3 regions of the Mesorhizobium sp. M0106 genome follow, and region 1 is predicted to be linked to each of the others. Evidence: predicted binding sites of a transcription regulator. Region 1 holds the regulator's gene; each other region holds the start of a gene.
What was found. The regulator PhoB, encoded in region 1, activates phosphate uptake and scavenging genes when phosphate is short. The targets are predictions, from matches to a motif close to TGTCATNNANCTGTCAT.
Positions count from the first base shown of each region.

Region 2: a site for PhoB is predicted at 3,930-3,946, ahead of NKJ55_RS31110 (LTA synthase family protein). Genes of this name have one in related genera too.
Region 3: a site for PhoB is predicted at 6,095-6,111, ahead of NKJ55_RS23820 (inorganic diphosphatase). Genes of this name have one in related genera too.

Region 1 covers NZ_JAMYUA010000018.1:24,099-33,800, forward strand. The annotation lists gene NKJ55_RS18650 (DUF2865 domain-containing protein) at 1-787, shown strand, start outside; gene NKJ55_RS18655 (hypothetical protein) at 871-1,224, opposite strand; gene pstS (phosphate ABC transporter substrate-binding protein PstS) at 1,877-2,938, shown strand; gene pstC (phosphate ABC transporter permease subunit PstC) at 2,998-3,987, shown strand; gene pstA (phosphate ABC transporter permease PstA) at 3,991-4,842, shown strand; gene pstB (phosphate ABC transporter ATP-binding protein PstB) at 4,839-5,642, shown strand; gene phoU (phosphate signaling complex protein PhoU) at 5,675-6,382, shown strand; gene phoB (phosphate regulon transcriptional regulator PhoB) at 6,399-7,088, shown strand; gene NKJ55_RS18690 (ROK family protein) at 7,098-8,342, opposite strand; gene xylF (D-xylose ABC transporter substrate-binding protein) at 8,629-9,669, shown strand.
Region 2 covers NZ_JAMYUA010000054.1:12,712-22,413, forward strand. The annotation lists gene NKJ55_RS31105 (pilus assembly protein TadG-related protein) at 388-1,932, shown strand; gene NKJ55_RS31110 (LTA synthase family protein) at 1,964-3,889, opposite strand; gene fabD (ACP S-malonyltransferase) at 4,137-5,102, shown strand; gene fabG (3-oxoacyl-[acyl-carrier-protein] reductase) at 5,163-5,900, shown strand; gene NKJ55_RS31125 (acyl carrier protein) at 6,088-6,324, shown strand; gene fabF (beta-ketoacyl-ACP synthase II) at 6,359-7,621, shown strand; gene mltG (endolytic transglycosylase MltG) at 7,715-8,935, shown strand; gene NKJ55_RS31140 (YicC/YloC family endoribonuclease) at 9,074-9,702, shown strand, end outside.
Region 3 covers NZ_JAMYUA010000028.1:9,160-18,861, reverse strand. The annotation lists gene NKJ55_RS23855 (IclR family transcriptional regulator) at 1-480, opposite strand, end outside; partial or broken gene NKJ55_RS23850 (helix-turn-helix domain-containing protein) at 493-675, opposite strand; gene NKJ55_RS23845 (universal stress protein) at 1,144-1,974, shown strand; gene NKJ55_RS23840 (DedA family protein) at 2,216-2,743, opposite strand; gene NKJ55_RS23835 (transglutaminase-like cysteine peptidase) at 2,974-3,594, shown strand; gene NKJ55_RS23830 (hypothetical protein) at 3,675-3,980, opposite strand; gene NKJ55_RS23825 (multicopper oxidase family protein) at 4,275-5,630, opposite strand; gene NKJ55_RS23820 (inorganic diphosphatase) at 6,129-6,770, shown strand; gene NKJ55_RS23815 (hypothetical protein) at 6,895-7,224, opposite strand; gene NKJ55_RS23810 (hypothetical protein) at 7,495-8,061, opposite strand; gene tatB (Sec-independent protein translocase protein TatB) at 8,288-8,656, shown strand; gene NKJ55_RS23800 (CDP-diacylglycerol diphosphatase) at 8,631-9,563, shown strand.

The DNA.
Region 1 (9,702 bases):
GCTTGAGAGACAACGCAGATGCACGGCGAAAACGGCCGGCTTCTTCTTCAATCCCTGCGCCGACCTGGTCAGCAGCAAGGCGGAGGTGCAACGGCAGATCGCCAGACTGTCGAATTCGAGCAGGGACACGTCCGGTTTGAAGGCCAGGTTTGTCGCGCTGGGCTGCGCCGCCCCCGCTGCCAAGAAACAGCCGGCGCAGCAACGCACGGCACCCAAGGCCCAGTCCGCAGGCACAACAATTGGCGGCAATCGGATGCTGTTTTGCGTTCGCTTGTCGGACGGATATTTCTTCCCCGCGCCAAAATCGCAGTTCGCCAAGGGCGACGATCTGAAGGAAACGGTCGATCAGTGTCGCTACATCTGCGACGATGCCGGCGTCGACCTCTATACGCTGAGCGACGCCACTCGCGAGACCGAGGAGATGGTCGCGCTCGAGTCGGGAAAACCCTATGTGGAGCTACCTGCCGCGTTCCGGTACCGCGACGACGCGAACTTCAAGGCCTGCGACGTCAAGCGCTATTACCGGCGCGTCGCCGAGCTCAGGGCACGAACCGTGACACCGGCCAACATGAGCAACGCCATCATTCCGTTGCCGACGGCAAAGCCGGATCTTGGCGTCGTCGCGGAAATTCCTGAATCCGGGATCGAAACTGCCGGTGCCGCTCTCGCAGGGGCAAAAACGCCGGTTTTCGAGGTGCCAGGGATTGCCCAGCATCAGTCGATCGAGAAAGCGATCGGCGCGCGGCCGGTGAGAGTGGTCGGGCCGGCCTTTTTCCCGGCGGACTGACCAGGGCGGGCGATGTTCCGAGACGGCTGGCCGGATAGCCGCTTCAAGGCCTGGAGCCGTACGCATCGACGGACGTCGGCTGGTTATTCGCAGACCATGCGGGCCCGTTTGCCGGGCTCGCTGACATTCTTGCAAGTTAGAGGCTTCGTCGGCTCCGGCGACAGCATGGGCGGGTTGTTGGTGACCCTCCTCCGAGGCGTTGCAACGGAAGCCGCGCTCCTGCGCACCGCCGGCCTTTTCGGCGTTTGCGGCGCCACTGGAAAGACGTCGGTCTCCAGTTGCGACTGTTCGGCTTGCGCCTGCGGCGAAGGCCTGTCCCAGAAACGGCGAACATCGAGCGGCTTGGGAATGATGACGGTGCCGTCATAGCTGCGCGCGCAGCCGCTTCCCAGAGGCAGCGCCAGGCACAGGAAGACAGGCAGAATCCGTCGAGACATCAGCAATACCCCTGCAAGCTTATAACGCTGCTTCGGCCTAACCGACAACCGGCGGAATAGGGCGAAGGGAGTAGATACCGTGAAGTAGAGTCGTCGCACTTCCAGTCGAAGGCGTTGCTCGAAGATCGAGCGCCGGGTCGGGCGCGGATGGAGGTCCAGCGCGAGTTAGAACCTTGCGATTCGTCAACGCTTCCAGCGTAAGGCCATGGTGCGATCGCACCATACCAAAGCTGCGCTCAGTGGCGACAATGGGATATTCGAAGTTCCGCTCCTCCAGTTACGGGCGGGAGCAGCGACCGCCGGCAAGAAACAGGGTCAGATTTACCCCAACGGACCTGTTTCGGCGATGGCGCGGCCATGACACGTTCTGGCTGCATGCAACGCGCTCCCGTCCGGCTTTTTTCTTTTAAAGCCGGTGGCTACGATCGCCGAGCAGACGATGCCGGCCGGAATTCACGCAAGCTGCTGATTCCAGCGGCAAACCGCGGCCCATGCCGACAAAGCCCGCGGCCGCTCCTTCTTAACCCGGCTGGGCGCCGTTACCGGAGCGACATGAAACTGTCATGCGACTGTAATAATCGGGGGCTATTGGCCTCAGCGGGCGCCGGAGGAATGGCGCCGAGAGACCATATTCCGAACAGGAGCAGGCCACATGAGACATTTCATCCGCTCGGCGGCCGTTGCGATTGCAATGGCTGCGGCGACGACCACCCTCACCCTGTCCGCCGCGCTCGCCGCGGACATCTCCGGCGCCGGCGCCACCTTCCCCTACCCGATCTATGCGAAGTGGGCCGACACCTACAAGAAAGACACCGGCGTTGGCCTTAACTACCAGTCGATCGGTTCCGGCGGCGGCATCAAGCAGATCAAAGCCAAGACCGTTACCTTCGGCGCTTCGGATGCGCCGCTCAAGGGCGACGAGCTTGAAGCGACCGGACTGGCTCAGTTCCCGATGGTGATGGGCGGCATCGTTCCCGTCGTCAATCTCGAAGGCATCAAGCCCGGCGAGTTGGTTCTCGACGGCCCGACGCTGGCCGACATCTTCCTCGGCAAGATCACGAGCTGGGATGACGAAGCGATCAAGAAGCTTAATCCGGACGTCAAGCTGCCTTCGCAGGCGATCGCGGTCGTTCACCGTTCCGATGGTTCGGGCACGACGTTCAACTTCACCTATTACCTCGGCGACGTCAGCGCGGACTGGAAAGAAAAGGTCGGCGTCGACAAGGCCGTGGAATGGCCGGTCGGCATCGGCGCCAAGGGCAACGAGGGCGTTGCCAACAACGTCTCCCAGACCGGCGGCGCGATCGGTTATGTCGAATATGCCTACGCCAAGCAGAACAAGCTCACCCACACCGATATGATCAACAAGGACGGCAAGAAGGTCGAGCCCGCCGCGGCGGCGTTCTCGGCGGCAGCGGCCAATGCCGACTGGAGCTCGCAGCCGGGCTATGGCGTCATCCTCGCCAACGAGCCGGGCGCCGAGTCCTGGCCGATGACGGCGGCAACGTGGATCCTGCTCTACAAGAAGCCGGATGATGCCGCGACCACCGGCGAAGCGCTCAAATTCTTCGCCTGGGCATACGACAAGGGCGACGAGATGGCCGGCGAGCTGGACTACGTTCCGATGCCCGACAAGGTGGTTGAGAGCGTCAAGGCCATGTGGGCCAAGGAAGTCGTCGGCGACGACGGCAAGCCGCTCTACTCGGCTATGTAATCTCCTCCAGGGAGGGCGTCGATGGCGCCCTCCCTGTTGCCTTCAATCGCGAGGACCCAATGACCATCGCTTCCGATGCCATGCCATCATCTGCAGCAGCCCGGGCCAGGGAAGCTACGGTGCGGCGCTTCGCGCTCACAGATGCCATATTCCGCGGACTCACCCGCGCTTCCGCAATTCTTGTGCTGGTCATCCTCGGCGGTGTCGCGATCTCGCTGTTTGCCGGCTCGTGGCAGGCGCTGTCGTCCTTCGGTTTCTCCTTCCTGACGACTGAAAGCTGGAATCCGGTCACGGAAAAATTTGGCGCACTGGCGCCGATCTACGGCACCCTGGTCACGGCGGCCATCGCCATCCTGATCGCGGTTCCGATCGGCATCGGCATTGCAGTCTTTCTCACCGAGCTCTGCCCGCGCCCGCTCAGGCGCCCGATCGGCATAGCGGTCGAGCTGTTGGCCGGCATTCCTTCGATCATCTACGGCATCTGGGGCCTGTTCGTGTTCGCGCCATTCCTGCAGACGACGATACAGCCCTTCATCATCAACATCTTCCATGGCGTGCCGGGACTATCCAGCCTTTTCGCCGGCCCTCCTTACGGCATCGGCCTTCTGACCTCGGCGCTGATCCTCGCCATCATGGTGTTGCCCTTCATCACCTCGATCACCAAGGATGTCTTCGATACGGTGCCGGCGGTGCTGAAGGAATCGGCCTATGGCATCGGTTGCACGACCTGGGAAGTGACCCGGCGCGTGGTCATTCCCTATACCCGCATCGGCATCATGGGCGGCGTCATGCTTGGCCTCGGCCGGGCGCTCGGCGAGACCATGGCGGTGACCTTCGTCATCGGCAACGCCCACCGCATCAGTGCCTCCCTGTTCGCGCCGGGCACGACGATCTCGGCGACCATCGCCAATGAATTCACCGAGGCCGACGGCGACCTCTACACCTCCTCGCTGGTTTCGCTCGGCCTGATCCTCTTCGTCATCACCTTCCTGATCCTTGCCGCCGCCCGCTATATGCTGATGCGGATCGACGCCCGTACGGGAGCCTGACCGATGTCGCCATCCTCATCGCTCCACAGCCGCCGCAAAGCCAGGAATTCGGTGATGATGGCGCTTTGCGTCGTCGCCGCCGGCATCGGGCTTGCCTGGCTGGCGCTCATCCTCGGCGCACTGGTCTATAAGGGCACAGCCGGGCTTTCGTTCGCGGTCTTCACCGAGATGACGCCACCACCGGGCGAGGCCGGCGGCCTGCTCAATGCCATCGCGGGCAGCCTGCTGATGACGATCATCGCCGTTGTCGTCGGCACGCCGATCGGCGTGCTGGCGGGGACCTACATGGCCGAGTATGGACGCTTTTCGCGCATCACCACCGTCGTCCGCTTCATCAACGACATCCTGTTGTCGGCGCCGTCGATCATCATCGGCTTGTTTGTCTATGAGCTGATGGTGCGGCCAATGGGACATTTCTCGGCCATTGCCGGCGCCGTTGCGCTTGCCATCCTGGTCATTCCGGTGGTCGTGCGCACCACTGAAGACATGCTCAACCTGGTGCCGAACGCGTTGCGTGAAGCCGGTGCCGCGATCGGCGCGCCACGCTGGGTGGTGATCCGTTCGGTCGCCTACCGCGCCGCATTGTCCGGCATCGTCACCGGCATATTGCTGGCGATAGCACGCATTTCCGGCGAGACGGCGCCGCTGCTCTTCACCGCGCTCAACAACCAGTTCTGGAGCAGCAATATCAACGCGCCGATGGCCAGCCTGCCGGTGACCATCTTCCAGTTCGCTCTCAGCCCTTACGAGGAATGGCAGCAACTGGCGTGGACCGGCGCACTCATAATCACCCTGACGGTTCTGGGCTTGAGCATCCTCGCCCGCAGCCTTACCGGACGCAGAGAGGACAGATGACACAGATGTTGTCCCCAGACATGACGATGGCCGAAACGGTCGCCGAGAAGACGAAGATCGAGGTCAAGAATCTCAACTTCTACTACGGCCAGAGCAAGGCGCTGAAGGACATCAGCCTGTCGCTGCCTGAGCGCAGTGTCACGGCCTTCATCGGCCCTTCCGGCTGCGGGAAATCGACGCTGCTGCGTGTGTTCAACCGCATCTATGAGCTCTACCCAAAACAGACGGCCGAGGGCCAGGTGCTGCTCGACGGCAAGAACATTCTCGACCGGTCGCAGGATCTCAACCTCCTCAGGACCAAGATCGGCATGGTGTTCCAGAAGCCGACGCCGTTCCCGATGTCGATCTACGAGAACATCGCCTTCGGCGTCAGGCTCTACGAGAACCTCGGCAAGTCCGAGATGGACGGCCGCGTCGAACAGGCGTTGAAGCGCGCCGCGCTGTGGAGCGAGGTCAAGGACAAGCTCAACGCCAGCGGCTTGAGCCTGTCCGGCGGCCAGCAGCAGCGGCTCTGTATCGCCCGCACGGTGGCCGTGAAGCCGGAAGTCATTCTGCTCGACGAACCGGCTTCGGCCCTCGACCCGTTGTCGACCGCCAAGATCGAGGAACTGATCGACGAGTTGCAAGCCGACTACACGATCGTCATCGTAACCCACAACATGCAGCAAGCGGCGCGCGTGTCGCGCCAGACCGCCTTCATGTATCTGGGTGAGCTGGTCGAGTTCGACCGGACCGAGAAGATCTTCACGTCACCCCGCGAGAAGCGCACGCAGGACTACATCACTGGCCGCTTCGGCTGAGCCGTTCCGATCATGCATATGAGGACAGGACCATGGGCGAACACACAGTCGCTTCTTTCGACGAGGATCTCGAGCAGATCAGCAAGCTGATCCGCGACATGGCCGACCTCGCCGGTTCGATGGTCGGCGGGGCGACCAAGGCCCTGTTGAATTCCGACAACGTGCTGGCGCAACGCGTCGTTTCCGACGACGCCATCATGGATGCGCGTCAACGCGAACTGGACGACCGCGCCATCACCCTGATCGCCAAACGCCAGCCGATGGCCCACGATCTTCGCCATGTGGTCGGAGCGATCCGCATGGCGGGCGACCTCGAACGCATCGGCGACCTTGCCAAGAATATCGCCAAGCGCGTGAGTGCGGTCAGCCTCAGCGCCACGCCGCGGGACCTGTCGCATTCCATCGACGCGATGGCGCAGCTGGTTCTCATCCAGGTGCAGGGTGTCATCGAGGAATATGCTGCAGGCGATGCGGCCGCGTTGGCCAAGCTGCGTGCCGCCGACGAGCGCATCGACGTCAAATACACGTCCGTGTTCCGCGAGCTGTTGACCTACATGATGGAAGATCCGCGCAACATCACCGCTTGCACGCACCTGCTGTTCTGCGCCAAGAATCTGGAGCGGATCGGCGACCATGTCACCAACATCGCCGAAAATGCGTATTATGTGCTGACCGGCGAGCAATTGCCGGTCAATCGTCCGAAGCAGGACGAAACGACAATGTCCGCACCGGTGACATGATGGGGGTGCCCAGCCGATGATCGCACCACGCATAATGGTGGTGGAGGACGAGGAGCCGTTGGGTGTGCTGCTCCGCTACAATCTCGAATCCGAAGGCTACCAGGTCGAGGTGGTGACACGCGGGGACGAAGCCGAGATCCGTTTGCAGGAGAATGTGCCCGACCTTTTGGTGCTCGACTGGATGATACCAGCGGTTTCCGGCATCGAGCTCTGTCGTCGGTTGCGGGTGCGCCCCGAAACCGAGCGGCTGCCGATCATCATGCTGACCGCGCGCGGCGAGGAGAGCGACCGGGTGCGCGGTCTTTCGACCGGCGCCGACGACTATCTGGTCAAACCGTTTTCGACACCGGAATTCATGGCCAGGGTCAAGGCGCTGCTGCGGCGCGCCAAGCCGGAAGTGCTGTCCAGCGTGCTGAAGGTCGGCGACATCGTGCTCGATCGCGAATCGCACAGGGTCTATCGCAAGAAGAGCGAAATCAGGCTCGGGCCGACCGAATTCCGGCTGCTCGAGTTCATGATGCGGCATCCGGGCCGTGTCTTCTCGCGCAGCCAGTTACTCGATAATGTCTGGGGCGAGACAATCTACATCGACGAACGCACCGTCGACGTGCATGTCGGGCGGCTGCGCAAAGCCGTCAACAACGGCCGGATGCCGGATGTCATCCGCACCATCCGCGGTGCCGGCTATGCGATCAGGGAAGATTGACCCGCCTGGTCATGCTACGTTCTTTCTGACGCTGGGCCTCATTTGCGCGCCCGGCGCGAAAATCTCCTGGTCGACGAAGCTTAACGCCCGCATCGCGCAGCCTTCGCGGATCAGCGGCAATTCGTTCGGCTCTGTATCGAAGGAGATCGAGCCTGAATGCTGGCCGCCGGCGGTCTGGGCGATTGCCTTCCGCAAGGCCGGCTCGATCAGATCGAAGGCGGCGGCACTGGCGCCGACCATCGCGACCGGTGCCGGATCGATCAGCGCGAACAGCGAGCCGAGACCGAAACCCAGCGCTTCGCCGGCCTTGCGGTAGGCCTCGCGTTCCGGCCCATCTTTCTCGCGCGCCCGGGCCGCCAGTGCTCGCATGTCGGCGTCGCTGACGTCGGCGACCGGTTCGCTGTCTTCGCTCATCTGCCTGGCGTTGCGCCAGATGGCGTAGTTGCCGGCATACGCCTCGATGCAGCCGCGCCGCCCGCAACGGCAGAGCGCGCCGCCCGGACGATGGATCATGTGGCCAAATTCGCCGCCCGAGGAATGCGTCCCGGTGAACAGTTCGCCCTTCAGCACCAGCCCCATGCCGATGCCATGCGAAAGCAGGATGGCGATGAAGTCGTCGCGATAGCGATCCGGATTGCGCCAGCGCAAAGCCACCGCCATCATGTTGCAGTCGTTCTCCACCGTTGCCGGGATGCCGAATTCGCCCTCCAGCATGTCGGCAAAGGCGATGTCGGTCTGCGGCGTGATCGGCGACCACAGCATGGCGCGTGCAGGGGAGTCGGTAATGCCCTGAATCGCCAGGGCGATGCGGGCGACACTGCGGACGTCAAGGTCTGGATCCTGCAGCCGGCGCCGGACGATGGCCATGCATTCACGGATCAGCTCGTCGCGCGGCATGGTCAGCGTGTCCAGCCGGCGCTGTTCCTCGGCGACCACCTGTCCCGTATAGTCGATAATGGCGGCCGACAGGAAATTCAGCGACAACACCACGGTCAGCACCGCCGCCGCTTCCGGATTGAGGGCGAGGCCGACCTGCGGACGACCGCGTTTCAACGAAACGGGCTCACTTGCCTTGCTCTCGGCGAGGATGCCTTCCCGTATCAGGTCGGAAGAGATCGCCGATATGGTCGAATGACTGAGGCCGGTGGTAGCTGCGATCTCAGTACGCGATGGCTGGCCGGCCCGGCGCACCGCCGAGATCACCATCGCCCGGTTGCGCCGGCGCAAATCGTCATGGCGGATTCCGACCGACATTGTTTTGCTTTCCTCCCGGTTGCCGCGGCCGCTCATGAACCGGAAGCCGTCGGTAATGTCCGACAAATAGTGTCGGATGCAGGCAAATAGTGTCAGATGCAGGTGGCGCTGTCATCGTTTATTCCGACGCTCGAAAAAACTCGCAGAGTCATCAAAATCCATCAGAATCGATGTTGACAGCAGCCGGAGATCGGGCCAGTATTTTTTCGAGGCTCGAAAAAATTAGAGCTTCTAAGCTGGTCTTTGAGCCAATTGGTCACGCCGTACGCGGCGCAGGGAGGATATGATGAAGAAATTCACGACCGCCATTCTGGCGGGTGTCGCCATGACGCTGGCGCTGGCGTCGGTGGCGCAGGCTAAAGACAAGGTCATCGGCGTTTCCTGGTCGAACTTCCAGGAAGAGCGCTGGAAGACCGACGAGGCCGCAATGAAGGCGGCCATCGAGGCCGCAGGCGACAAGTATATTTCCGCCGACGCACAGTCCAACCCCGGCAAGCAGCTCACCGACGTCGAGAGCCTGATCTCGCAGGGCGCCAACGCACTGATCATCCTAGCGCAGGACGCCTCGGCCATCGGGCCGGCCGTGCAGAAGGCACTGGACGAAGGCATCCCGGTCGTCGGCTATGACCGGCTGATCGAGAACAAGGACGTGTTCTATCTGACCTTCGACAACAAGGAAGTCGGCCGCATGCAGGCCCGCGAAGTCTTCAAGGTGAAGCCGGAAGGCAACTACGTCTTCATCAAGGGTTCGGGTTCCGATCCGAATGCCGATTTCCTGTTTGCCGGTTCGATGGAGGTGCTGAAGGAGGCCATCGACGGCGGCAAGATCAAGAATGTCGGCGAGGCCTATACGGACGGCTGGCTGCCGGCCAACGCTCAGAAGAACATGGAACAGTTCCTGACCGCCAACGACAACAAGGTCGATGCCGTGGTCGCCGCTAATGACGGCACTGCCGGCGGCGTCGTCGCCGCGCTGACGGCGCAAGGGCTGGCCGGATCGGTTCCGGTTTCGGGCCAGGACGGCGACCACGCCGCGCTGAACCGCATCGCGCTCGGCACACAGACCGTGTCGGTGTGGAAGGATGCGCGCGAGCTCGGCAAGAATGCCGCCGAGATCGCCTCGCAACTGGCCGACGGCAAGCAGATGACCGACATTGCCGGCGTGAAGGATTTCACCACGCCCGGCGGCAATACCGTCAAGTCGCTGTTCCTGACCCCGGTCGCCATCACCAAGGACAACCTCAACGTCGTCATCGACGCCGGCTGGATCAAGAAAGAAGAGGTCTGCGCCGGCGTGACGGCTGGCACTGTTCCAGTCTGCAACTGAGCCGACGATTCCGAGAAGTCCGAACGCCGCGGC
Region 2 (9,702 bases), on a different contig from region 1:
CGCAATCCTTGCAAAGGCGGGGAAGAAAGGAGCATGACGAGACGGTCGAGAGCGGAGACACGGGAGGCGGAAGCGCTTCTGGCTTCACACGAAGGTTTCGAAAAACCTCCGGCCCTCCGTTCAGCCCCCAGCAAGGACCGGCAGATTGCGGGCGTCTATACAGGAATTTGGTCGCAAAGCAAGGCCAAACGACAGGGCAAACGGCCCTACTGTCCCAGAGCGCCATGGGCCTCGACGGCAAGGCTTACGGATTTCCTGAAACCGGACCTTAACCACCATGCGAAGTTCCAGCACCGGCGGGCGTGGCGGCAACCCGTCGTTCATCATGCCGATGCAAAAGCAAACAGTCTGCGCGAGGTCGGCAGCAAGGCGGTTTTGGGGACAAAAATGCTTTTCGACAAATTCTGCCGTTCGAAGAGCGGCAACTTTGCCCTGATGCTGGCGTTCGGGCTGCCTGCGGTTCTGACCGCCGTCGCCTTTGCCGTGGACGTGTCCACCTTGATGAGGGCCAAGGTCAGCTTGCAGAACGCGCTCGATGCCGCGAACCTTGCATCTTCGCATCTCGGCGACATCGAGGCTTCGCGCAAGGACGTCTTCGACCGCTACTTCCAGACCAATGTCGCCGGCCACAGCGAGTTGAGGAACGCCGAAGCGACGCTTACCGTGGAAAGGGGCCTCAATTACATCCAGACAAAGGCTGTCGCCATGGCGGACGTCAATTTGAACTTCGCCTTCCTGTTCGGCGACGACAAGCGCATCACCGTCGATGCCGGCGCCGTCGAATCGACCAATCAGCTCGAAGTCGTGCTGGTGCTCGACAATACCGGGTCGATGGCCAGCAACGATCGCATCGGCGCATTGCGGACGGCGGCGACGGCCCTGATCGATATGCTCGAAGCGGCGAAGTCGCCGACGCGCAGCGTACGTGTCGCGGTGGTGCCGTTCGTCACCGCCGTCAACGTCAAGGGCGAGGACTACGATCCGGCCTGGATCGACATGGCCGGCAAATCGCCGAACAATGGCGCCAATTTCCCCTTGGTCGGCGGCAAGCGCGTCAACCATATGGACCTGTTCAAGCAATTGGGCGTCGAATGGAGAGGCTGCGTCGAAGCGCGGCCCGGAACCAACAATGTTTCCGACATTTCGCCCGACCAAAACAAACCGGACACCCTGTTCGTACCCTATTTCGCGCCGGACGATCCAGGTAACGCTAAAAATCCAACCAGCTCCTACGGCAATTCAGCGACCGGCTACAACAATTCCTATCTCGACGATACCGTTGTCACCGTGCTTCCCGGCCTCACCAGCGACATGGCGAAGTACAGTGTTTCGACGATGAAGCTGATCAACGACAAGAGAGGCCCACTGACTATCGGCCCAAACCGGGCCTGTCCGACGCCGATAGTGCCGCTGACCGATGATTTCGACAAATTGCGGAAGGCCGTCGGTGAGATGATCGAATGGAACGGCTCGGGGACCAATGTTTCGGAAGGCTTGTCATGGGGGATGCGGGTGCTCTCGCCGGAAGCGCCTTACAGCGACGGCGCGCCGTTCAGGTCGTCAGGCACGACCAAAACGGTGCTGCTGCTCACCGACGGCGAGAATGTTGTCTATGGCGCGAAGGATACGCCACAGAAGTCGGACTATGGCTCCTACGGATTCCTGGCCTCGGGTCGGTTTGGATCCAGCGACCAGACCGCGGCTGCGCGCAATGTCGACGATTGGACAACCAATGTATGCAACACATTGAAGAAGCAGGACGTGCAGATATTCACAGTGCTGCTGCAGGCCGACACCGCAGCCAACCGCAAGCTCTACGAGGCCTGCGCATCGTCGCCGTCGGATTATTACCCGACCAACGACGTCAGTCAGCTCGAAAGCGTCTTCCTGAAAATCGGAAGCTCGATTTCGCAGCTGCACTTGACGAACTGAACGACGTCGGCCGCTCTCCCGCCGCCGCTGCTCAACTCGTGTGTGCAGCCACTTTGCCTGTGGTTTCGGGGAAGAAATCGGGCGCCGCATGGCGCTTGCCGAACATCATGTCGTATTGCAGCAGACGGAAGTCGCGGATTGCCGGATCGATTTCTTTCTGACGCGACCAATCGGGGGTGGCGTCGCCCCCCGGTGCCAAAAGCAAATTGCGGTCGATAACGCGGTAGCGCTCTCGCAACTGTCCGAGGAAGCCGGTGTAATAGGGATGGCTGATGCCGGCTGTCTTCAGGATATGGTAGGGCAGGAAGGACGGGCTGACGGCGCCCAGATCCTCGGCCGGGCCGCTGCGATTCGACCAGACGATCAGCGGCGTCTGGTGGTGCAGCAGCATCTGGTCGGCCGCCTCCTTGCGCGGCGCCACATTGTCCTTCAGGAAGCCGGTCTCGACGTAGACCGGCCCAAGCGGCGGCAGATGGTCGCCGAAGAACGCGATGACGGTCGGCCGCTCGCGTTTCTTCGCCCATTCGATCAGCCGCTCGAGGCCGCGGTCCGCGTCGGAAGAGCCTTCGGCATAGCTCAACAGCGATTCACGCGCCCATTGGCTGATCGGCGCCTGCACCTTGTGGGTCGGATTGTTATAGCGATACGGCTCATACGGCCCGTGGTTCTGCAGGCTGACGGCGAAAAAGAAGACCGGCTCGGCGCTGGTATCGGCTTCGTGGATGATCTCGTCGGTCATCGCAGCGTCCGACGCGAGCGGTCCGCGCTTCTGCATGGGCGGCAACGTCTCCTCGGACTTGAAGTCGTTGAAGCCGAAATCGGCATAGACGGCCCCCCGGTTCCAGAACCAGTTAGTGCCGGGATGGATAGCGCGCGCCCGGTAGCCTTGACTTTTCAGGAAGGTCGCCAGCGAGGGAGTCGGTGTCCGCACATATTGCTGGTAGGGAATGCTGCCCGCCGGCAGGAAGGCGTTGGAAAAGCCGGTCAGGGCCTCGAACTCGATGTTGGCCGTCATGCCGCCGAACTCGGGCGAGAACATGTAACCCGTGCGCAGTGCCCGCACATTGGGGATAGGGTCGGGCGTGATGGTGACGCCTGGTAGCTTGGTCGGATCCCAGAAGGATTCGCTCATGACGACGATGATGTCGGGCTTCTCGGCGGGTACCGAAGCCGTCACCTGCGGTTTGCCGATCGCTTCGATCGCCTTGCCGGAATAGCCGGGCGGCGCCGAGACATGCGCCATCGGGACGTTCAGCGCGAAGGCGAGCGCAAAACCGTTCGAGGCATAGTTTTCCTTCTGGTCCCACATGATCGGGATGATCTGCAGCCGGTCGCGCGTCCACGAGAAAGTGGCATAGTCCATGATGGAAACGAAGAAGGCGATCAGCGGTACTGTCAGCGTCAGCCGGGCAAGGCGGCCCTTGTGGCTGAGCGCCGGAACGCGGCGGCGCCATAGCCGCCAACCGTAGACGAGCAGCGACAGTCCGCCGACGATGCCGATCGCCAGGGCAATGGCGGTTCCCGGGCGATCGCGTACCAGAAGCGGCATCAGTGCCACGATCTGCCGGGAATAGAGGAAATCGGTCGGATAGAGCGGATCGCCGAGATACAGCGACTTCTGGTGGCCGACGAACGCCAGCGACAATGTCAGCGGCGCGACGATCATCAGGCTCTGATGACTGCGGCCGAGCACGGCGTCGAGGCCGATGAGGATCAGCGCAAAAATGATGATCGTGGTCCAGCCGGGTTTGAAAGGCTGCAGAAAGAAATCAATGGTGCCGGCAAAGTTGCCGCGCACGATCAGTTCGATGGCAAACACAAGGATGGCCGCAGCCAGCAAGCTGATAAGGCCATAGCGGATGACAGGCCATTTGCGCGCCGGCAGATAGCCGGTCGACGGATCGCCTTCAAGAAACTGGGGCGCCGCCTCGGCTGCGCTCTGCTTGGTCTTTGCCACTTCAATAGTTCCCCGGCCCGCAACAAAAGCGTCACTCGATTGTCATCGAACTGTCACGCAAAGCCTAGCGCCTGTGGCGGAAATAAGAAGAGCCAGCAAACAAATCGTGAGCGGTTTTCATCATGAGTGATCGCCAAAAAGCCTGCCGAAACAGGCACTCGGCCGATATTACGCGATCAAGGTTGGACTTGACTTGGCCGCACGCCTTGCGTCACAGGCAACGTGAACCAGCAGCTGGGAGCCGCCGATGGCCATCGCATTCACCTTTCCGGGGCAGGGCAGCCAGGCTGTCGGCATGGGCAAGGACCTCGCCGATACCTTTGTGGAATCGCGGCGGATCTTCGAGGAAGTTGACGACGCGCTCGGCGAAAACCTATCGAAGCTGATCTGGGAAGGCCCGGAAGAGACGCTGACGCTGACCGCCAACGCCCAGCCGGCGCTGATGGCGGTGTCGCTTGCCGCAATCCGGGCGCTGGAGGCGCGGGGCTTCTCCCTGAACGGCAAGGTCACCTATGTCGCCGGCCACTCGCTCGGCGAATATTCGGCACTTGCGGCCGCAGGTTTCGTTTCGGTCGCCGACGCCGCCCGGCTGTTGCGCATCCGCGGCAATGCCATGCAGGCGGCTGTGCCGGCCGGCGAGGGCGCCATGGCGGCGATCATCGGGCTGGAACAGGCCGATGTCGAAGCCGCTTGCGCAGAGGCCGCCCAGGGCGCCGCCAAAGATCCCGCACAAGCCTTGGTTTGCCAGATCGCCAATGACAATGGCGGCGGCCAGCTGGTGATCTCCGGCGCCAGGCCAGCGGTCGAACTGGCGGCGAGGCTATGCACGGAGAAGGGCGCCAAGCGGGCACTGATGCTGCAGGTCTCGGCGCCCTTCCATTCGGCATTGATGAAGCCTGCGGCCGAGATCATGCGGGAGGCGCTGGCCGCCGTGACGAAGAGTGCGCCGGTCGTGCCGCTGGTCTCCAATGTTACGGTGACCCCGACGAGCGATCCCGACGAGATCGCCCGCCGACTCGTCGAACAGGTGATCGGGCGCGTGCGCTGGCGCGAAACGGTGGAGTGGTTCGGCAGCAACGGCGTTGCGACGCTTTACGAAGTGGGCGCCGGCAAGGTGCTGTCGGGGCTGGCCCGCCGCATCAACCGCGATATTGCCACCACTGGCATCGGATCCGCGGCGGATGTCGAGGCGGCGCTGGCGGCGCTTGCATAATCAACTGGCGATTTGACCCCGCTCCATGCGAAGGGTGTTCGCTCAGATCAGGAGGCAAGAATGTTCGAATTGACCGGCCGCAAGGCGCTCGTCACCGGCGCATCGGGAGGTATCGGCGAGGCGATCGCCCGCGTGCTGCACGGCCAGGGCGCCATCGTCGGCCTGCATGGCACACGTATCGAGAAACTGGAGGCGCTGGCCGCCGAACTGGGCGACCGGGTCAAGCTTTTCCCGGCCAATCTTTCCAACCGCGACGACGTCAAGGCGCTCGGCCAGAAGGCGGAGGCCGACCTCGAAGGCGTCGACATCCTCGTCAACAATGCCGGCATCACCAAGGACGGGTTGTTCGTACGCATGGCTGACGCCGACTGGGATAGCGTGCTCGAGGTCAACCTGACCGCCGTGTTCCGGCTGACCCGCGAGCTTACTCATCCGATGATGCGGCGCCGCCATGGCCGCATCATCAACATCACTTCAGTGGTTGGCGTCACCGGCAATCCCGGCCAGACCAACTACTGCGCCTCCAAAGCCGGTATGATCGGCTTTTCCAAATCGCTGGCGCAGGAGATCGCCACCCGCAATATCACCGTCAACTGCGTCGCCCCGGGCTTCATCGAATCGGCGATGACCGCCAAGCTCAACGACAAGCAGAAAGAGGCGATCATGGCGGCGATCCCGACCCGGCGCATGGGCACGGGCGCCGAAGTCGCCTCTGCCGTCGCCTACCTCGCTTCCAACGAGGCAGCCTACGTCACCGGCCAGACCATTCATGTGAATGGCGGCATGGCAATGATCTAACACTTGGGAAAACGCTTCATTCCGTCTTGGATGCACGGGATTTTTCGTGTAATGCCGCCCGCAACCCGGCGGTTCGGGCAAAAACCGGTCCTGTTCCGCTGCGTTTCCGGCAGGACCATCTTTCAGCTTGATTAGCGGCATTCTGCCCGCTAACGAAGACAGACAACCAAAAGACGAGGATGCCCAAATGAGTGACACCGCAGAGCGCGTCAAGAAGATCGTCATCGAGCACCTTGGCGTCGATGCCGAGAAGGTGACGGAGCAGGCGAGCTTCATCGATGATCTGGGCGCGGACAGCCTCGACACGGTCGAACTTGTCATGGCGTTCGAAGAAGAGTTCGGTGTCGAAATCCCGGACGACGCCGCCGAGACCATCCTGACTGTTGGCGATGCGGTGAAATACATCGACAAGGCCTCCGCCTGACGCTATTTGCAGTCATCACCGGGGAGGACCTGCGATGAGGCGTGTCGTCGTCACGGGCCTTGGGCTGCTTTCGCCGTTCGGCATGGGCTTCGAGCACAGCTGGAAGGAGCTTCTGACCGGCCGCAGCGCAGCCAAGCGCATCACCGAATTCGAGGTGGAAGACCTTGCCTGCAAGGTCGCCCACGTCATTCCGCGCGGTGACGGCTCCAACGCCACTTTCAATCCTGAAGCCGTTCTCGAGCCGAAGGAACTGCGCAAGATCGGCGACTTCATCCTGTACGGGATCGCGGCCGCCGACGAGGCACTCAAGGATTCCGGCTGGCAGCCGAAGACGCATGAGGAACAGTGCGCCACCGGCGTGCTGATCGGTTCGGGCATCGGCGGCATCGAAGGCATCGCCGAGAATGCGATGATCCTCAAGGAACGCGGTCCGCGCCGCATCAGCCCATTCTTCATCCCTGGCCAGATCATCAACCTCGTCTCCGGTCAGGTCTCGATCCGCCATGGGCTGAAAGGCCCCAACCATGCCGTCGTCACCGCTTGCTCGACCGGTGCGCACGCCATCGGCGATGCCGCCCGGCTGATCATCTGGGGCGATGCCGACGTTATGGTCGCAGGCGGCGCCGAAGCGCCGGTGACGAGACTGTCGGTCGCCGGGTTCGCCGCTTGCCGCGCGCTCTCCACCGAGCGCAACGACGCGCCACAAACGGCCTCACGCCCCTATGATCGCGATCGCGACGGCTTCGTCATGGGCGAGGGCGCCGGCGTTGTCGTGCTCGAGGAGCTCGAACACGCCAAGGCCCGCGGCGCCAAGATCTATGCCGAGGTCACCGGCTACGGCCTGACCGGTGACGCCTATCACATCACCGCGCCTGCCGAAGACGGCGACGGCGCTTTCCGTTGCATGAGCGCGGCGCTGAACCGGGCGAAGCTGACGCCGGCCGATGTCGACTACATCAACGCGCACGGCACCTCGACCATGGCCGATACGATCGAACTCGGCGCCGTCGAGCGGCTGGTCGGCAACGCCGCCTCGAAGATATCGATGTCGTCGACCAAATCGTCGATTGGCCACCTGCTGGGCGCGGCTGGTGCTGCCGAGGCGATCTTTTCGATCCTCGCCATTCGCGACAACATCGCGCCGCCGACGATCAATCTTGACAATCCGGAGCGCGAAACGGCGATCGACCTGGTGCCGCACAAGCCGCGGGCCCGCCAGATCGACGTGGCGCTGTCCAACTCCTTCGGCTTCGGTGGCACCAACGCCTCGCTCGTCTTCCAGCGCTACAATGGCTGACCGCTCTGCCGGTTTCCGTCTGCCGTCAATTTTGCCATATTCGCCCCTACTCTGCCCGAGGGGATTCGTCGCAAGATCAAATGGTAGGGCGCTATGAACACAAATCCGGCCGATAACGGGGAATTCGGGCAACGGGCAACAACGCCCGGCCCGATCGTGCCGAAGACGGCCAGCGAGGCGTTGCGGCCCGAGGCCGGCACGCCGCCGCCGAAGCGCTCGCGTGCCTCGCGCAGCCAGTTCGTCGTGTTCATGAACTTCGTCATCTCTTCGGTGATGCTGATGGTGCTGGCGGCAGGCGTTGCGCTGTATTTCGGCAAGCAGGAGTTCAACGAGCCCGGCCCGTCGGCCAATGGCGACACTTTCCTGGTCAAGCCGAATAGCGGCGTCCAGGAGATCGCCGACCAGCTTGAGCGGCGAGGGCTGATCAGCGACGCCCGCATTTTCCGCCTTGGCGTGCGCGCCTTCGGCAATGACTCCGCCCTGAAGGCCGGTGAATACGAGATCAAGCCGCAGGCGTCGATGCACGATATCATGGAACTGCTGAAGAGCGGCAAGTCGGTGATGTATTCGCTGACTATCCCCGAGGGGCTGACGGTCGAGCAGGCGCTGCAACGGATCGCCGAGCAGGACGCGCTGACCGGCGATATGCCGTCGACCACTCCACCTGAGGGCAGCCTCGCCACCGACACGCTGCGTTTCACCCGCGGCGCAACACGCCAGCAGATGGTCGACAAGCTTCTGGCCGACCAGAAGAAGCTGGTCGACGAGGTCTGGCGGCGCCGAGCGCCGGATTTGCCGATCGCCAACGTTGAGGATTTTGTCACCCTGGCCTCGATCGTCGAGAAGGAGACCGGCAAGGGCGATGAACGCTCGCGTGTAGCCGCCGTCTTCCTCAACCGGCTGGCCAAGGGTATGCGGCTGCAGTCGGACCCGACCATCATCTACGGCCTGTTCGGCGGCAAGGGCAAACCCATCGACCGCCCGATCTATCAGTCGGACATCCAGAAGCCGACGCCCTACAACACCTATCTGATCAACGGCTTGCCGCCGACGCCGATCGCCAATCCCGGCCGTGCGACGCTGGAGGCCGTCGCCAATCCGTCGAAGACCAGCGATCTCTACTTCGTCGCCGACGGCAGCGGCGGGCACGTCTTTGCCTCGACGCTCGATGAGCATAACGAGAATGTCGCTCGCTACCGGGCACTGCTGAAAAAGCAGGCGCAGGACGCCGCCAAGGCCGGGGCAACCAATACCGGAGCCGACACGCCGGCGGGAGCCATCGTTGACGATGCGGGCGCCACCGCCGCCCAGTAGGGCCGGACGCCATCAGGTTGGCCCTGTGCATGTCCGGGTGGATGTGCAAGGGCTGCTATGGCATTGAAATTCACATGATCCTGTCCGGAGAAAATCGCTCCGGCTTGAGGGGCATTCGGCAAAGGGACGCACGGCTACATGAACTTGCAGAGCATGACCGGTTTTGCGCGCAGTGTCGCCGAACACGACGGCACTTCGATTGCCTGGGAAGCCAAGTCCGTCAACGGCAAAAGCGTCGAGGTCAGGCTGCGGCTGCCGCAAGGTTTCGACCGGCTGGAGCCGGCCGTCCGGCAGACGGTGCAAAAGCGTTTTGCGCGCGGCAATTTCCAGATGACGTTGACCATTGGCCGCGCCGCCGGCGCTCAAGCGCAACCTGTGGTCAACGAGGCTTTCCTGAAGGATCTGGCGGGGTTGGCCAAGCGGCTGCAGGAGCGGTTCGGAGTAGCCCCTGCGGCGGCCGACGGGCTGCTTGCGCTGCGCGGCGTCCTCGACATTCCCGAAACCATCGAAACCGAAGAGGCGCGCAGTGCGCTCGATACCGCAATACTGTCGGCGCTGGAAGCAGCACTGAACGGACTGCAGCAGGCGCGCCAGGGCGAAGGTGCGGCACTTCGTTCCCTGCTGTCCGGCCATATCGATGCCATCGAGGCGCTGACGCTGCGGGCCGAGGCCGATCCATCACGCGAACCGGCCACGATCCGCGAAAGGCTCGCCGAGCAGATCCGCCTGTTGATGGACGCGTCCGCCAACTTGGACGCCAGCCGGCT
Region 3 (9,702 bases), on a different contig from region 1:
GTCAAATTCCAGCAAAAGCGGTCTCATGTTGACCAGCTTTTCCGGTGTAAATCTGGTCAGCGGTCCAGAAACAGCCAGCGCTCCGGCCAAGCCCTCGCTGCCTGAAAAAACCGGTACGGCCATCGTCGCTGTTTCAGAATCTCCCTCCCCGAGCGATACAAACGGAATCTTCGCCATAAGAGCTATTCGCATTCTAGGCTTAGCGAGACTAAACCGAGCAAGCACTTGGCCAGCTGCATGATGGTCAAGCGAAAGCACATCGCCCTCTCGGATTTGATCCCGGATCAAATGGCGACAGTCTGCACGAAACAGGCAAATGCTGCGATTTCCCTCCTTTCGAAAAAACGATGCGCTTTCATTCGCCCGTTCAACAAGGCTCAAAAGGAGAGGCCGAACGAAGGCCTCCATCTTAAAACGACGACGGTAGAATGAGCCCAATATCATCGGCGTAGGGCCGGCAGCAAAGCGCTTGTCCGCCATGCGAACAATGTAGCCACTCCGGACAAGGGATTCCGTTAACCGAAGGATCGTGCTTTTGTAGAGGCCTGGTCTAGAAGAAATCTCGGCCAAGCTTAAACCTTCGTCGCGCTCTGTGAAGCACCCGAGGATCGAAAGCGCGCGATCGACAGCTTCAACCCCTCCCGCTCTTGTGTCTGCTTGGAGCCTGCCGGACATAATGTAGGGAGCACAACACTGGCGCGTCGGTTGCGGCAGGCTGCGTTACAGCTTCGCTAGGCATCCAGGTTTGGCCGGTATCCGGATTCAGGAAGGATGATCGCAGAACGCGGATCTCCAGATGTCAAACCCCGATGGTCCCCGGCGCGGATCGTGAACAGCGGAGTTTCCGCCACATCCTCGGCTGCCGCTACTGTCAAAACAATGCTTGCGGGCGCCACTGCGCTCATGGCAACAAACGGGCTAATCTTTGTTGACATTTCTCGTCATCGATGCCTGCCATTATAGCCACGACCGTTCAGGACGGAATCGATGCGGCGCAAGATCGCCTTGGAATATCGAGGTAGGCGATAGCGAACCTCGGTCGTCTGAGTATTTTGGCGGGCTGAACTAGGAGGCTTGAGGTGTGTAACACGCGTTGGGCCATTGGTCGCTCGACAGCGGCCGAAATCATGGAGCTGAGGTTTGATGAATAAGATTGCCTTACTTCCTCTGGTGACGTATCCGGAAGCGAATTCCACCAAAATCGCCTTAAACGCAATCGCGGTGGTCAAGCACATTGGCGCGGCGCTTCACGCATTAACGATCAATGTCGATATCCCGGGTATTTCCAACCCGGTGTCGAGATACTTGATCAACCTTCCCGAAATGATCCGGGAGACAGAAGCGACCAGCCGCAAGCACGGGCTCGATTTGCTGGAGGCATTGAAAGCTGAAGCGGCACGTGTCGGATCGTCCCTGACAACCGAGGAGATTGCTGTTCAGCCGGCATCTGTCAGCGATGTTGCGGCAGTGAAGTCACGCTATTTCGATTTTGCTTTGATTGGGTTGGAGCCAAATAACCAGACTGCGCGCATGACCGTTGACGCGGTTCTGTTTGGTTCGGGCCGACCGACCATAATTCTGCCGGAAAGCGCAAATGTTGGTGCAATCGATCATGTTATCATCGCTTGGGATGGGAGTCGCGTTGCGGCCCGGGCCGTTGCCGACGCGTATGAGTTTCTGCAATGTGCGGCAAAGATAACCGTACTGACGGTGACAATCGAAAAGCCGCTGCGCGATATTGGCGAAAGCCTTGCTTTAAGCCTGAGAATGCGTGGCCTTCCCGCTGAGGGAGTCTCAATCGATACGGAAGATCGCCCCATTGGCGTTACGCTTCAGGAGCGCGCTGTCGGCATGGGCGCCGATCTGCTTGTCATGGGTGCGTACGGCCATTCCCGGATGAGAGATTTTGTCGTGGGTGGCGCAACCAAGGGCGTTCTGGGCGATCTGCGCCTGCCTGTCCTTTTGTCGCACTAGAAATCTGCAAATCTGGCCTCGAGTAGCGGCGGCAAGTTGGCTCCTACGGTTGCGCCAGCGGCATCAAAGGAACCAGCTACGAGTTCAAGACGAAACCGTGCCTAATTCTCTTGAGTTGCGGATTGTTTCGCCTTCGAAATTCGAACTCGAACTGAACTGGGGAGCATACCCGTTCGCGCCGCCTACGATTGATTCCTGCCCTTGCCAGAGGCAGACAATGACGGTCCGCCTTTGGTGCCCATCAAATCCACGCCTGCAGCCATTTGAGGCCGAAGGCGCCGGGAGCCAGAATACCTGTGGCCCAGACGAAGGCTGAGGTGATGTTGGCAATCTGAAACGTCAAGGCGGGCATCTTACAGATGCCCGCCGCCAATGGCACGGATGCGCGCAAAGGACCGAAGAAGCGCCCAAAGAACACCCCGGCCACCCCCCATCGCTCGAAGAACAGGTGACCGCGCGGAATGAGGTTTGGATAACGTGACAGGGGCCAATAGTGCGAAACCCCGTTTCCCAACCGCGTGCCGATCCAGAAGGACAGCCAGTCCCCCAATGCCGCCCCAATGGCGGCGGCAAGCCACAGGGGCCAGAATGCGATACCGCTTTCGCCGATGAGAAAACCGACACCGATCAGGATCACGGTTGCAGGCAACAACAGAGAGATGAACGCCAGCGATTCCCCAAAGGCCAGCACGAGCACCAGCGGAACACCCCATGCTTCATGCGTCCGGATAAACGCGATCGTCGCTTGCGTGACCTCATCGAGGCTCATTCATCACTTTCCAATTCGCACCAAGCGTGACCGACGGTTGACATCTCACCATATCGGTCCCTCTGGCAAAGACCTGCCGCGCAGGAAACCGAAATCGTGCAGACGTGTAGCGGCCGAGCAACGCACACGGCGCAAGTAACCATTCAGAAGGATCTTCCTCCCGCTCTGATTGACAGAACCCACGGGATCGACCTTAACTCATTCTTAACAAAGGTGGTTGGGCGGGTCGGATGAGTTCCTCACGAGTGCGGTTGTGCGCACGGTTGGGCGGCGGTGCGGTCGTTGCAATCATTGCGATAATGTCCACGTGGTCGGCGGCGACGGCTTCACAGTCGATGCCGATCGGTGGCTTTACCTCGCAGCCGATCGGTCACTACGATTTCTGCAAATCCCATCGGGCCGAATGTGAGATCCGCTCACGCGACAATGGTCCGGAGCACATGACCGGAAAACTCTGGCGGCAGATTACGAGCGTTAACCTGACGGTCAACAACAACGTCAAGCCGATGAGCGATCTCGACCAGTACGGACAGGACGAATTCTGGGCTTATCCGGACAGTGGTTTCGGCGATTGCGAAGACTATGCGCTGGAAAAGCGTCGCCGTCTGATAAACCGCGGCATTCCTGTGTCGGATCTGCTGATGACGGTTGTTCGCAAGCCCGACGGCGAGGGTCATGCAGTGCTGACTGTTCGTACCGACACGGGCGACTTCATCCTCGACAACCTCACCGACACGGTGCGCCGCTGGGACCAGACCGGCTACCGCTTCCTGAAGAGGCAAACCGGCACCGACACGGGGCGCTGGGTCTCCCTCGATGGCGACAACCCGCTGGTCAGCGCAATCAAGTGACGGTAGTGTAACAGTTCACCCCAAAGTTGACGCCTTGCCGAAAGAGATCTCTGTGGCTGATGCGCAGCCTGCTCTTCGTCTTAGGTCGGAGTGTTCGTCGTTGTTAAGGCTTTGTGTCCGGCTTCGCCTGATTGCTGCTCGCCCCCTTCGACGAGCACACTCAATGGTGCTGTCGCCTCCGGGCAGCCGCTCTGAATTTTTTTCCATGACGAAATGTTGAGAACCATGTCGCATTGCGCGAGTTCCGGTCCAGACGGCAATTGCAGACAGGCGAATTCACCGTGATGGAACGTCCGGCCGTTGGCGAGGCACTGACATTCTGCCCGCGCGGGCGTTGCAACAAGCGCCACGAAAACCAGGATGCAAGAGGCATGGAACGTCCTCATGCGAAATCATAGCACGATCCGGAGCGGGCGCCAGATCGCCCAGCATGAGCTACAGCGCCGTGATGATGACCAACGCAATCGCGACCGCGGTGGCATGGGAACCGGCGTTGGCGAGCGAGCCCGGGAGGCCACTCAGCAGAGGCTCGATCAGATGCACAGATCAGCACCCGTCGCCGGCCGCTCCGGCGCCCGTGAGCAGTAGCGCCATTAGTGCGGCGAGAACTCGGACGCTCCGCCTCGCCCAATTTCGACCCTCTCACGCCCTCGGCAACGCAACCCTGGATGAGGACCGGGTCATTCCACACGCAAATAACCGGTCAGGCCGCTCTTCTGATGTTCAATGACGTGGCAATGGAATGCCCAATTACCCGGATTGTCAGCGACCAACGCCACTTCCATCACTTCTTGCGATTTAAGAAGGGCCGTATCTGTTACAGGCGACGCAATTTTGCGCTTGTCGGAGCGTAGCAGACGGAAAGACATACCGTGCAAATGGATCGGATGATCGTTCGGCGTTTCGTTGCGAAGGCGCAGAACATAGCTTTTGCCTCGTTTTAGAGCCGCGAGCGGATCAACTGGCCCCGGCGCGTCCCCTCGCCAGGCGACGCGGTTGATCGACCAGAAGGTGTAGCCGAGCGTGCCGCAAACACCCGGCGCCGGCGCATCACCATTGGGCGACCAGCCAAAGACGAAGTCCATTGTCTCGGGATCGGCAAGATCCGGCTCCGGTACGCGATTCGGCCGCAGCGGCTTGAGTTCGCCAAGCGTCCGCCCCGCGCTGGCGCCGATAGGCCGGAATCGGACGAGAACGCGAGGTCCCTTGGCTGTTCTGAGATTCAGGCTGACGATCTCGTCTTCGCCATCAGGCACGCGGAGGGCGACATCGGCGCGCTGGCCGGGCGCGATGACAATGCCCCGAGGCGCAACAGGCTGCGGCAGCGGGTTGGCATCAAGAGCGATCACTTTGGCCGTTCCGCCATCGAGGTCATAAGTGCCGATACGGGTGACATCCGTGACTGCCAAACGCAGGCGCACAAGGCTGCCCGCTGGCAGATCGTAAATCGGGGTGACTTCCCAATTTACCGTCGAGACCGTACCCAGCGTGCCGCCGCGCGCAGCGTTGCGTGCCTTGAACAATTCGATGAACTGGCCGTCTTCGCCGAGACGGAAGTCGCGTATATTGAGCGGCAAATCCTGGTCGAAACCGGCATCTTCGTCATCTTCGACAACAAGCATGCCTGTCAGACCGCGGGCCATCTGATCGAGCGTGTTGCAATGCGGATGATACCAATAGGTGCCGGCATCCGGCGGTGTCAGAGTGTAACGGAAGCTTTCGCCCGCCGCGATGGGACGCTGGGTGAGATAAGGCACGCCGTCCATGGCATTGGCGATGCGCAATCCATGCCAGTGCACACTCGTCGCTTCATCGAGATCATTGACCACGTCTATGGAAAACGGCCTACCTCGCAATAAACGCAGAGTGGGCGGCGGCCCGCCCGCACCGAAACTCATCATCCCTTTGGTGACGGTGCCGGGCAAAATCGACCGACTGATCGCTGAAACCCGCAAGGTCAGATCGGCTGCTACGGCCCTGCCGGCAATCAGCCCGCCTGCAGCGCCGACAGCTACTGCTGCCGTGCCGCCCAGCAAGAATCCCCTGCGCGACATTCCCGACATGAAGCAGCCCTTTCAGTGGAGTATAGCGGACGTGGTGTTGTTGTCTCTTCGTTCACGAATTTCGAACCCTGGCAATGATTCAAGGTCAAGGTGGCGTAGTCTCCGAAGGACTTCAACTGAAGTTGGAGTTTCACTTGCTTTTTGATGATTGCCACACAACGTCGCACTGAGCCGCGAGGCGTCTACGTGGCAGCTCTCGCCGAACGGCGTGTTGTGGGTGTAGCGTGCCCGATTGGCAGGAGTTACGACGCAAGCTATCCCCTTGCCGGAAATGGGCTCGCCTGAAATAGCACATTTGAAGCGGCCACCGTCTCTTAAACGCCCATAAACGCAAACGCCCATAGACGCTCATCACTCGTCAGCGCTCTATCTCGGCCCATTTCTGCTCGCCGCAGGATCGGTGCAAATACGGTCATCCAATTTCAATAACGGAACCCTGTAATGCTGCCGTCACATACGGTGGCTAGGCGGATGCAGGGCGCCCTGCCCGTCCAACCTCTGGAGACAACCATGCGCGCTTTGCCGACTGTCATGGCGCTTGCGGCCCTGCTGGGCACGCAGCCCGCTTTCGCCGAATTCGTCACAGCTTTCGATTTTCCGCAGCCGAAAGACACCAGCGAATTTTACACGGTTATCGAGATTCCGGCGGGAAGCATCACCAAATATGAGATCGATGCCGAGACAGGCCATGTCGTCGTCGATCGATATCAGTCCATGCCGGTCGTCTATCCGGCCAACTATGGTTCCGTTACCAGTTCGTTGGGCGGCGACGGCGACCCGTTGGATGCGCTTGTCTTCACCCGGGAACCCGTTGTGCCCGGTGCTCTGATCAAAGTCCGCGCCATCGGCGTGCTCAACATGGTCGACGGCGGCGAAGCGGATGACAAGATCATCGCTGTGCCGGCTACGGATATCGATCCGCAATATGACGGGGTCAAGACCATCGATGATCTTCCGGCCATCGAACGACAGCGCATCGAGGCATTCTTTCGAGTTTACAAGCAGCTACCTGAAGGCCGCAAGGCCGTTGAGCTGAACGGCTTTGGTGGCGCCAACGTCGCCATCGACATGGTTGGCAAAGCCATTGAAAGCTACCGGAACAAGAAGGACTGACAGGAAAGCAGAATCTCAACAGGAAGCTCATCCATAGGGCTGGTTCCTAGCGGTGTTGGAACACCGCTAGGGTATGCGTTGGGCTTGCGTCGCACTGTTGGATGCGCGCAAACTGCGCTTCGCTTTAGCTCCGGGCGTTTGCTGTTGATAAAGCCAAATCGTTGGCTTTATCTCCGCCTTCGCCTGGTTTCTGCTCGTCCCCTTTGACAGGCAAGCCAAACGGCGCCGTCGCCTCGGGGCATCCATCCTGAATTTTTTTCCATGACGAAATGTTGAGAACCATGTCGCACTGCGCGAGTTCAGGACCTGACGGCAATTGCAGACAAGCGATTTCGCCGTGATGGAAAATGTGGCCGTTGGCGAGGCACTGGCATTCGGCCCGCGCGGGCGTTGCAGCGAGCGCCGCGAAAACCAGAATGTAAGAGGCCGGGATCGTCCTCATGCGCAAGATCATAGCACGATCCGGAACTGTCGCTAGTGTGAACGCTTCACAAGTAACTCGGCGGAGAACTCGTACCGCGGGCGCTCACGATCCTCAATCGTCGTTCGCGTCGGGTTTTGCCCTGTTGTCCGTATTTTGTGGCCCGAATCAAAGGCACGGCCAAGCGACCAAAATGACCAGCAAATCCATCGGCATGCCGCGCCCAACGACACCTGCCAAACTGCCGGCATGCATGACGAGCAGCGTTGTTCGAACCGACGGCCGCGATGATGCGCGACACGTTCAGGTTGAGGGAATGCGCGGGTCCTGAACGAGATAGAGCCGCGCAGTCGGCGTGAAATCAGTCACCAGGAATGAGAACGAAACCGTGCTCAGCGGATCGACCTCGCCTTTCCGGAACAGAAGATGGTCATAAGGTTCGAATTCACGACTGAATTCGGCGAAACTATCGGACCGAATTGCATCCGTTTCGCGGCGCGCCTGGTCGAACGAAAGCCCGTCGCTGGAATCGCTTGGCTGGTTGAGAATCTCCTGCAACTCGAACTCGAATTCGACCCAGGCGTGACCGCTGTTGTTGAGGGCAACGATCCTTAGGGAAATGAACCCGGTGGCATAGTTGCCGGAGGCACCGAATGGCTGAACCGGCCGGATGGCGCGTATGGTGAGGGTTACCGGGCTTGCCGACTCGAGTTCCTCGGTGATCACGACGGGATCGGCCCTTGTTCCGGCTCCCGAAGCGGCAATGATCCGGAATCCGCCGAGTTCGTCGGAAAAGGAGTAGGCGCCTGCTTCAAATATTCTGGGCCTTGTGCCATCGGCTCCAGCGAGGAGTCCGCTTGCTGCGAGCACGGTTGCGAATATCCCTACCAGACGTGCGCCTGATATTCGGGTTGACGAGTGGTGCCACATGGCTCGAAGTATGAACGACATTCCCGCGGCCGCATACTGGAATGGCTCAGGCGAGAGGCTATGATGGTTGGATTTGGCGCCGTAGGTCGAGGCATTCAACCGGATCGGTCGCCACAAACCAGCGGAGAGGTTGTCGCTGCCGGCGATTGCGCGAGAGGACGTACCGATGTTCGGACTTGGCATGACCCACCTGTTGGTTATCTTCGTGGTGGCGCTGGTTGTTTTCGGCCCGGAGGAGCTTCCAAAAGTCATGCGATCGGCGGGGGCAATGATGAAGACATTCAATCGGATTGCGGGCGATTTTCGAAAGCAGTTTGACGACGCCGTACGTCAAGCCGAGAAGGAACTCGACCTGCAGGAAACCCGCTCGATGCTTCAGAATGCGATGGAGGACGTGCCGCGAAGCGCTGACAAGGCCATAGTAGGGAAGGACAGCAATCTCGATCCGGCCGCTGAGCGGGGCGCAGAATCTGAACTGACATCGGTCACGGCCAAGGATGCGAGGTTTAATGCCGAAACGTCATCAAACCAGTGATCGGGCAGAAGAGCAGTCGCCCATCGGAACCATCGCGAGGCTCCCAGCCGCTCCACCTTCACCGTTTCGGTTTCGCCGACTGCGCGCCGGGACTCAAAACCTCATCTCGGGCATTCCCCTCGCTGTAAAATCCCTTCACAGGTTACCATTGTTCCACCACTGCCGTGCTGCAGCCGTGCTCTGTTTGACAATCGCGTTGCTGACTGCGGCGGTCACCGACGTCGGCTCCGCTTCAGCGCATCGCAACGCGCTCTGGCAGGTTGTGCAGACCTGCGCTCTTGCCGCAGCGCATCTTGGCAGCGCTTTCCCCTGCGAGGAAGTGATCCTGCCCAGGCAGGGCGTGCCTGGATCAGCTCTCATTAAATCACCCCGATACCGGACCGAGTTTCTGTTGACGCCACTTACGGCTGTTGCCGGCCTTGAAAGCCCGTCTGTCCGTTGGCAGGGCAGTTCCCAACTCTGGAATCGGGCATGGAAAGCACGAAGCAAGGTCTCGGCGAGCCTCGGACGTCACCTTCCACGAACGGCCATCGCCATGGCTGTGAATTCCAGGACTGAGCGATCCCAGGATCAGTTCCACATCCATATCGATTGCGTTGCGGTGTCGGTGGAAAAGAAACTTGTCCTGAAGGGGCCGAAGGTGGAAGGTCCGTGGCAGCTTCTCCCTTTGGCTCTGATGGGGAAACGCTATTGGATCAAGGCAGTCGACAAGCCGGATTTGGAAACGACCAACGTAGTCGGCATCATCGCTTCCGGCCTGCCGCAGGCCCGGGGCGCCATGCATCACGTAAATGTCGTCGTCGTTGGCGCCGAACTCGCCGGCGCAAGACCGGGATTTTACATCCTGACCAATTGGGAAAGCTCAGCGGCCGAGCGCCTTTTGGATCACGACTGCACCTCGCGTTGAGCGCCCACGAGGCAACGGGCGAAGCAATGGCCGCACCCGGACACTCGACGGAAGTCTCAAAGCAGTCTTCGCGGAATGGTATCCGGGCATGGCAAACGACAATCCAAGACCCGATCAGCGCAGCAAAGCTGCGTGACCG